Regions from separate parts of the Allocatenococcus thiocycli genome, predicted to be linked through region 3. Evidence: predicted binding sites of a transcription regulator. Region 3 holds the regulator's gene; each other region holds the start of a gene.
The links. Region 3 encodes PurR, which represses purine synthesis genes. Its sites were predicted from a motif close to TNANGNAAACGTTTNCNTNA; they were not measured.
Positions count from the first base shown of each region.

Region 1 (3,261 bases), on a different contig from region 3:
AGCCGTGAGCACCAAGCTCTTTGCCATCTAACCACGCTTTGCCGTCTTGCATCTTTAATCTGTCTTCAACCAGCCATTTAGTGACGATTGGATAGATAGTGTGCTCTTGAGTTTGAACTCGAGCCGCAAGGGTATCTGCATCATCATCTTCAAATACAGGTACTTTTGCCTGCAGAACAACCGGACCACCGTCGAGCTCTTCCGTTACGAAGTGGACACTGGTGCCGTGCTCTTTATCTTTCGCGTCAATTGCACGTTGGTGAGTGTGCAGCCCAGGGTATTTTGGCAACAGTGAAGGGTGAATATTGATCATCTTACCCATGTAGTGTTGCACAAATTCGCTGCTGAGAATGCGCATATAACCAGCCAATACGATGACATCTGGTTGATACTGGTCGATTTGCTTCATCAATTCTGCATCAAATGCTTCACGAGACTCAAATGCTTTTGGGTCGACAAAATGGCCTTCAACATTAAATTGTTTCGCGCGCTCTAATCCGTAAGCGTCCGCTTTATTTGAGAAAACGGCAGCGACTTGCGCGTTAGGCATATTTGCTTCACACGCTTCCAATATCGCTTGTAGATTACTGCCACTACCAGAAATTAGGACCACTATATTTTTCATGATGTTGAGACTGCCTTACTACTGTAGGTTTTTTAAATTATATCAATGTTAGCAAGAATGATGATCTCATTACGGAATTGATATCACCTACTATTGAAATGGTTTTCGAGTTCCAGATAGCAAAATGAGGACATAGCGTCCTCATTCTTTTTACTTTTTGAGCAAGAATCGCAAGTTATTTGATTTCAACTTGTTCTTCATTTGCTTCCGCTTGAGCGATTTCACCAATCACCCATGCGTTTTCGCCTTCTTCTTGCAGAAGTGCAACCGCTGCTTCTGCTTGATCTTTAGGAAGAGCAACGATTAGACCAACACCACAGTTAAATGTACGGTACATTTCGTGTGTTTCAACGTTACCTTTCTCTTGTAGCCATTGGAAAATCACTGGCCATTCCCAGCTGTTACCGTCGATCACTGCTTTAGTGCCTTCTGGTAGAACGCGTGGGATATTTTCCCAGAAACCACCACCTGTGATGTGAGAAATTGCATGAATGTCGTGCTTCTCAATCATTTTAAGTGCTGATTTGATGTAAATCTTAGTTGGTTCTAGAAGATGCTCACCGATAGTGCGACCTTCTAGCATTTCGTTTTTGTCTGCGCCAGATACTTCAAGGATCTTGCGAACCAGAGAGTAGCCGTTTGAGTGAGGGCCGCTTGAACCTACTGCGATAAGAGCATCACCTGCCGCTACTTTCATACCGTCGATGACTTCTTCTTTTTCTACCACACCTACACAGAAACCAGCTACGTCGTAGTCTTCACCTTCGTACATGCCTGGCATTTCAGCAGTTTCGCCACCGATTAGGGCACAACCTGCTTGCACACAGCCGTCTGCAATACCAGATACAACGTCAGCCGCTGTATCGACATCTAGCTTGCCTGTCGCGTAGTAATCTAGGAAGAACAATGGCTCTGCGCCTTGCACGATAAGATCGTTTACACACATCGCAACTAAGTCGATACCGATAGTGTCGTGCTTGTTCATATCCAGTGCGAGGCGAAGTTTTGTACCTACACCGTCAGTACCAGAAACCAATACAGGTTGTTTGTATTTCGTCGGCAATTCGCATAAAGCGCCAAAACCACCGATACCACCCATCACTTCAGGGCGACGAGTACGTTTTACCGCACCTTTAATACGATCTACAAGCGCGTTGCCTGCATCAATATCAACACCAGCGTCTTTATAGCTAAGAGAAGAGTTATTACCACTCACAGGGAAGTCCTCGGTATTTAAGTTGGATATGAAAACGGCGCTATTCTACCAGTGCTTAAATACAGATAGCAAACGTTTGCGCAGGTTTTTTTCTTCAGTGATATATCCTGATTTCCTAGCAGAAATCGTGTATAATCTGAAGGTTTGTTTAAATATTGCCTATTATAGCCGGAGATGGACATGAAAGTTGTTGAAGTAAAACACCCTCTAGTAAAACATAAAATTGGTCTAATGAGAGAAGGTGACATCAGCACAAAACGTTTTCGTGAGTTAGCGACCGAAGTCGGTAGCCTACTTACTTACGAAGCGACAGCAGACTTTGAGACAGAGAAAGTTACTATCGAAGGTTGGAACGGTCCGGTAGAAGTTGACCAGATTAAAGGTAAGAAAGTAACGGTTGTGCCAATCCTACGTGCTGGTCTAGGTATGATGGATGGTGTTCTTGAGCATATGCCAAGTGCACGTATCAGTGTGGTAGGTATCTACCGTGATGAAGAAACGCTTGAGCCAGTTCCATACTTTAACAAGCTTGCTTCTAACATTGATGAGCGTATCGCACTGGTTGTTGACCCAATGTTGGCAACTGGCGGTTCTATGATCGCGACGATCGATCTTCTGAAAGAGAAAGGTTGTAACCAAATTAAAGTTCTTGTTTTGGTAGCGGCACCGGAAGGTATCGAAGCGCTAGAAAAAGCACACCCAGATGTTGAGCTATACACAGCGGCAATCGACGAGAAACTAAACGACAAAGGTTACATCGTTCCTGGTCTAGGTGATGCGGGTGATAAGATTTTCGGTACTAAATAAGCGTCTAACATAACGCAGATTCAGTTCTGAACAAAAAAAACAAAGGCTTGGTTATTACCAAGCCTTTTTTGTACGTGTCGAATTGAACCTACGAATTAGTTCGCTTTGTCTTCTTCGATCTGAGCGTTATCTACAACGTGGTTTTCACCTAGGTCGTGTGGAAGAACCAGGTTCAGAATGATTGCCACGATACCGCACAAGCTAACGCCTTGTAGGCTGAATTCACCAATGCCGAAAGCCATGCCACCAATACCAAATACTAGCGTAACAGCAACGATAACCAGGTTGCGAGACTTGTGTAGATCAACGTGGTTTTTGATCAGCGTGTTCAGACCTACAGTAGCGATAGAACCAAACAGGAGGATCATGATGCCACCCATTACAGGAACAGGGATGGTCTGAAGGATAGCGCCTAGCTTGCCAACCAAAGCCAGAACAATAGCGGTCACTGCTGCCCATGTCATGATCTTCGGATTGAATGCTTTCGTCAGCATTACCGCGCCAGTTACTTCGCTGTAAGTCGTATTTGGTGGCGCGCCAACCATTGCCGCCGCCATTGTCGCTACCCCGTCACCTGCGATAGTGCGGTGTAGACCTGGCTTTTTAAGGTAAT
Region 1 covers NZ_CAKLCK010000043.1:190,122-193,382, reverse strand. The annotation lists gene purN (phosphoribosylglycinamide formyltransferase) at 1-625, opposite strand, end outside; gene purM (phosphoribosylformylglycinamidine cyclo-ligase) at 801-1,841, opposite strand; gene upp (uracil phosphoribosyltransferase) at 2,022-2,648, shown strand; gene L9Q40_RS18285 (uracil-xanthine permease family protein) at 2,744-3,261, opposite strand, start outside.
Region 1: a site for PurR is predicted at 1,906-1,925, ahead of purM (phosphoribosylformylglycinamidine cyclo-ligase). Genes of this name have one in related genera too.

Region 2 (3,261 bases), on a different contig from region 3:
GCCTGAAATGCTAGCCAGGATTGATAAGAGTAAATCTGGCGATGTCGTCTTTAAGAAGTCAAAGAGTATCTTCTTTAAGTCGATGAAGATTCGACGCATTTATGACCCAGAAAATCAAACGCTGATGTACCTTTCATACTCTACAAAGGAGACGTCGGGGAGCTTCAAACATAGTCTATCAACTGTGCCACTCTGGGGAACAAAAGCTTACGTCGAGCCGACACAAGCAAAAACCAATTAATACCTCCTCAATTATCCTTCGAAAGCCCACCATAATGTGTTGGTGGGCAAGTTTTCTTGCAACAAAACCAGTTTAATTTCATTTTTATGTGATACAATCACACCTCTTTTTTTCTCACTCAAGAACAAGCATGAAGTTTCCTGGCCAGCGTAAATCTAAACACTACTTTCCAACTCACGCTCGTGATCCAATCGTTAACCAAATTCGACAAACACCAAAGTTATATCGTCCAACGATTGTCGGTGTAGGCCAAACCATCGTCGATATCGAAGCGCGTGTAGACGATGCGTTTTTAGAGAAGTACAACTTAAGTAAAGGACACTCTCTCGTTCTTGAAGAGAACAAAGCCGATGCACTGTACGAAGAGCTGGTTGAACAAGGCCTGATTACGCACCAATATCCTGGAGATACCATTGGCAATACGCTGCACAACTACTCAGTACTTGCAGACAGTAAATCAGTGCTATTGGGTGTCATGTCTAGAAACATTCAAGTAGGTTCATTTGCATACCGATACCTATGTAAGACTTCTTCTCGCATGAACCTTAATCATCTACAAACAGTAGATGGCCCTATTGGTCGTTGCTACACCCTTATTTCTCAAGATGGCGAGCGTACCTTTGCGATAAACGAAGGGCACATGAACCAACTTCTACCAGAAAGTATCCCAGAAGAAGTATTCAGCAAAGCATCAGCGTTGGTCGTCTCTTCTTATCTAATGCGTGGCAAAAAAGAAGATCCAATGCCACAGGCGGTACAGAAAGCGATCGATTTTGCTAAAAAGCATGATGTTCCGGTTGTACTTACTTTAGGGACGAAATACGTGATCGAAGGCAACGCTGAATGGTGGCAGGAATACATTCGTGAAAATGTATCTGTAGTTGCTATGAATGAAGAAGAAGGCGCGGCTCTAACTGGATTAACCGATCCACTAGCAGCAGCCGATAAAACGCTTGATTGGGTCGATCTAGTTCTGTGCACCGCAGGACCAAATGGCTTGTACATGGCAGGCTACACTGACGAGACAGTGAAGCGTGAAACCACGCATGACATTTTGGAAAGCAGCATTGGTGAATTCAACCAATACGAATTTAGCCGTGCAATGCGCAAATCTGACTGTAAAAATGCGATGAAAGTGTACTCTCACATTGGCCCATACTTGGGCGGACCTCTGGAAATTAAGAATACCAATGGTGCTGGCGATGCAGCACTTTCCGCACTTCTGCATGATATGGCAGCAAACTCATTCCACCAGAAAGAAGTGCCAGGTTCAGAAAAGCACGAAGTACGCTGCTTAACATACTCTTCGCTTTCCCAAATTTGTAAATACGCAAACCGAGTGAGCTATGAAGTATTAACACAGCACTCTCCTCGCCTGTCTCGTGCTCTTCCTGAACGCGAAGACAGTTTAGAAGAGGCATACTGGGATCGCTAATAGCCTGATTTTCAGTGTAAAAATTCACTTAGGTCACCTTTTGGTGGCCTTTTTGTTTTGATCTAGAGCAGTGTTTAGTTGTTTTTGCTAATATGCACCGCAAAGATTCGCATTAAATTCTTTACAGTTGGTTTTTTACCAGTATTATTCTCGCGCAAACGATTGCGTAACAGCAATGCCTTCGCTTTATGCACTACGGTTTAGTCACTTTGGGAGCATCCATGCAGTCCGACATTGAAATTTGCCGAAACACCCCTCTATCCTCAATCGATACTATTGCCGCGAATGCAGGTTTACAGCCTGATGAATATGATACGCACGGCAAACACAAAGCCAAAGTTCATCCAAGATGTTTAAACCGTCTCAAAGAAAACAAAGACGGTAAATTAGTATTAGTCACGGCCATAACACCAACGCCACTCGGCGAAGGTAAGACAGTCACAACTATCGGCCTTGCACAAGGGTTAGCAAAGTTAAACCAATCCGTGATGGCCTGCATCAGACAGCCTTCTATGGGACCAGTATTTGGAATCAAAGGTGGTGCGGCCGGCGGTGGTTACTCTCAAGTCGCACCGATGGAAGAGTTAAACTTACATTTAACTGGCGATATTCACGCCGTTACCGCTGCTCATAACCTTGCATCAGCCGCGCTAGATGCTCGTCTATACCACGAGCAACGTGAAGGCTACGATGCATTTGAAGCTCGTACTGGTTTAAAAGCGTTAAAAATAGATGTCGACAGTATCACGTGGAAGCGCGTGATGGATCATAATGATCGCGCACTACGCATGGTAAAAATTGGTCTAAACGAACCAGGTAAAACCATTAATGGCATCGAAAGAAGCGAAGGTTTCGACATTTCTGCCGCATCAGAACTCATGGCAATCATTGCACTCGCCAAAGATTTAGCAGACCTGCGTAAACGAATCGGACGAATTGTTGTTGCTTATGATTTAGATGGCCATCCGGTGACGACTGAAGACCTTCAAGTCGCGGGTGCTATGGCAGTAACGTTGAAAGAAGCCATTGCGCCTACACTAATGCAGACTTTAGAAGGTGTCCCTACTCTTATTCACGCAGGTCCCTTTGCGAATATTGCTCACGGCAACTCTTCTATCATCGCTGATGAAATTGCACTAAAACTTTCTAGTTACACTGTAACTGAAGCCGGTTTTGGATCGGATATGGGGCTGGAGAAAGCATGCAATATTAAAGCAGCAGCCTCAAACCACGCTCCTGATTGTGTGGTGATTGTTGCCACCTTACGTGGCCTAAAAGCGAATTCGGGGCATTATGATCTTCGTCCAGGCGCTGCTATTCCTGAATCGATATTTAATCCTGATAAGCCAGCGCTAGAAGCCGGATTTGAAAACCTGAAGTGGCATATAAATAACGTTAAGAAATACGGCCTTCCTGCCGTTGTCGCGATCAACCAGTTTCCGCAAGACTGCGAACAGGAACTCTCCGTACTCCGTCAGATGATTCGTGACTACGACCCAAGTGTCAATGTGGCCATCAGTACCGCTTTTTCAAACGGTGGTGAAGGTACCGTAGAGCTCGCTCAATTTGTGGTAGAAGCATGCAA
Region 2 covers NZ_CAKLCK010000027.1:9,247-12,507, reverse strand. The annotation lists gene L9Q40_RS09550 (CreA family protein) at 1-241, shown strand, start outside; gene L9Q40_RS09545 (inosine/guanosine kinase) at 372-1,676, shown strand; gene L9Q40_RS09540 (formate--tetrahydrofolate ligase) at 1,898-3,261, shown strand, end outside.
Region 2: a site for PurR is predicted at 1,827-1,846, ahead of L9Q40_RS09540 (formate--tetrahydrofolate ligase). Genes of this name have one in related genera too.

Region 3 (3,261 bases):
ACAGACAAAGAGCTGGAGGCTTATCACAGTGTTGAAATTCGCAGCTTTTTGGCGGGCTTAGGTGAAAATGAATCTCTCAAACCTTCCATTGATAGCCTCGTTGACGCACTAAATCGCCTGCAAGACCGCGAAGATGCTCAGCTAGAGCTTGCTGCTGACTTTTGTGAATTATTCTTGAAGACAGAAAAGTACGGCGCGCTTCCCTACGCTTCCATGTACATTGGTGAATCTGGTTTACTCAACGACAAACCCGCCGAAGAGATGGAAAAGTTGATGGCTGAGTTTGGTGTCCAAGTGGACGACCGTCTAAAAGAACCAGCCGACCACTTAGCGGTAGAACTGGACTTCCTGGGTAACATGATCATTCGCTCTAATGAGTTTGAGCAAGAAAAACACATGGAAGAAGCCTTTGTTAAACAAAATGAATTCATCGAAAGCCAACTCATGTCTTGGTTACCGAAGTTCGCTCACAAGTGTCAGCAACTGGATGAATTTGGCTTCTACGCCAGCGTCGCGCAACTATTAATTGCATTTTGTAAACTGGACAGCGCTTACCTTCTTGGTGAATAATTGCCGCCTATTTTAGGGAGCCTGTCTTTTAGGTTCCCTATCTTTTATTCGTTAACTATATAAATCGTTCCAATCGCTCGCTTTTTAGCAATCAAAATGTGACTTATTAGGCACAAAACCATTGCTTAAATTATTGCCAGCTTGCCCGCATAGGGCTAAAATGTGAACGCAAACGATTAAATATGATTTTAATGTAAACCGCTGAAATAAAGCGGTTTTTGTGTTTTCTTAATAGGTTGATAACGATTCTTCATTCGATGGAAGAAATGAGCTTTATCAACCACTGTCGCTACATACCCTCTACCGACTTCGGAGTAACCACTGCTAAACATACTCAGCGCCATTGTTTTTGTTGCGCTAAGTTTACAAAAGACGAACAGCAAAAAGGTTTATCCTCCGCGGTATATTCGTAGCTCGAAACAGGACACCATGTATGGCCACTATAAAAGACGTTGCTAGATTAGCCGGCGTTTCTACAACTACAGTTTCGCACGTTATCAACAAGACGCGTTTTGTTGCAGAAGCAACACAAGAAAAAGTAATGAAAGCCGTTGATGAGCTTAACTATGCACCAAGTGCGGTTGCTCGTAGCTTGAAATGTAACTCAACTCGCACCATCGGCATGTTGGTGACACAATCTACCAACCTATTCTTCTCTGAAGTCATCGATGGTGTAGAGAGTTACTGCTACCGCCAAGGCTACACGCTTATCCTGTGTAACACTGGTGGTATCTATGAAAAGCAAAGAGATTACATCCGCATGCTCGCTGAAAAGCGTGTAGATGGCATACTAGTGATGTGTTCTGACCTGACAGAAGAGCTGAAGCAAATGCTTGACCGTCATGCAGATATTCCGAAAGTTGTCATGGACTGGGGCCCAGAAAGCTCGCAAGCAGACAAAATCATGGATAACTCAGAGGAAGGCGGTTATATCGCGACCAAGTACCTGATTGATAATGGTCATACTGATATTGCTTGCTTGAGTGGTCACTTTGAAAAACTCGCTTGCCAAGAGCGCATTGCGGGCTACCGTCGAGCGATGGCAGAAGCCAACATTCCTGTCAATGAAGACTGGATTCTTGAAGGTAACTTTGAATGTGATACCGCAGTTTTGGTCGCAGACAAAATTACCGCGATGGAGAAACGCCCTACTGCGGTATTCTGTTTCAATGACACGATGGCGTTGGGCTTGATGAGCCGTCTACAACAGAACGGTATTAAGATTCCTGACGACGTCTCTGTTATTGGTTACGACAATATCGAATTGGCAGAGTACTTCTCTCCGCCGCTAACAACGATACACCAGCCAAAACGTCGTGTTGGTAAAAATGCCTTCGAGATTCTGCTTGAGCGTATTAAAGACAAAGAACACGAAAAACGCATTTTTGAAATGCAGCCAGAGTTGGTCGTTCGAAATACTGTTAAAAAACTCAACTAGTTACTAACAAGCGCTCTTCGGAGCGCTTATTTTTTATCCGAAAATTAACTTTTATCGCACTCTTTGTTCACTACAGTCAGTAAACGTTTTATAAGTTACTGTTTTGTATAAACACAATCCATCTCACATAACCTAGCCACTCGCACTCAAACTTCAATCTTAAATATGAAACAAACACCATAAAAACACAGCGTTTTACTGAAGCAATATCACACTTTGATCTCTAGATTGTGATGTTAATTCAAGATAAAAAGTATTCTCAACATGTCACGCACAGGGCAAACCATCCGAAAGGGTGGGACGCAAAGCTTCCGGCCTTAACCATTTTATAAATGGAAGGTAGCGGGGTTACCGATGGCAAATATGCATATGATGAGTTTACCCTTTAATGACATTGGGCTTGCATGTATTTGCTAATCTCTCGGACCTGACTTTTGGTGGCGTAATAATAATTACACCGAGATAACACATCATGGATAAACCGATACTCAAAGATTCTATGAAGCTATTTGAGGCACTTGGTACGATCAAGTCGCGCTCAATGTTTGGTGGCTTCGGACTTTTCGCTGATGAAACGATGTTTGCACTGGTTGTGAATGATCAACTTCACATACGAGCAGACCAGCAAACTTCATCTAACTTCGAGAAGCAAGGGCTAAAACCGTACGTTTATAAAAAGCGTGGTTTTCCAGTCGTTACTAAGTACTACGCGATTTCCGACGACTTGTGGGAATCGAGTGAACGCTTGATAGAAGTAGCGAAAAAGTCGTTAGAACAAGCCAATTTGGAAAAAAAGCAACAGGCAAGTAGTAAGCCCGACAGGTTGAAAGACCTGCCTAACTTACGACTAGCGACTGAACGAATGCTTAAGAAAGCTGGTATAAAATCAGTTGAACAACTTGAAGAGAAAGGTGCATTGAATGCTTACAAAGCGATACGTGACTCTCACTCCGCAAAAGTAAGTATTGAGCTACTCTGGGCTTTAGAAGGAGCGATAAACGGCACGCACTGGAGCGTCGTTCCTCAATCTCGCAGAGAAGAGCTGGAAAATGCGCTTTCTTAATCTGTAGGTATAAACCTATCGTACGTATAAAAACCGCAGCTTTGACTGCGGTTTTTTTTTGAAATTTTTTCCAGGCTCAACCTGTCTATTACTCCATATATCAATCAAATAATATCAAGTAACATATTTCATCAATGGCATCTGTTAACCTTTTAGAACAAGGCTATCCTTCTGGAGTACGACAATGAAT
Region 3 covers NZ_CAKLCK010000001.1:323,690-326,950, reverse strand. The annotation lists gene torD (molecular chaperone TorD) at 1-570, shown strand, start outside; gene purR (HTH-type transcriptional repressor PurR) at 1,004-2,008, shown strand; cyclic di-GMP riboswitch class I at 2,276-2,364, shown strand; gene L9Q40_RS01470 (TfoX/Sxy family DNA transformation protein) at 2,481-3,071, shown strand; gene L9Q40_RS01465 (TVP38/TMEM64 family protein) at 3,256-3,261, shown strand, end outside.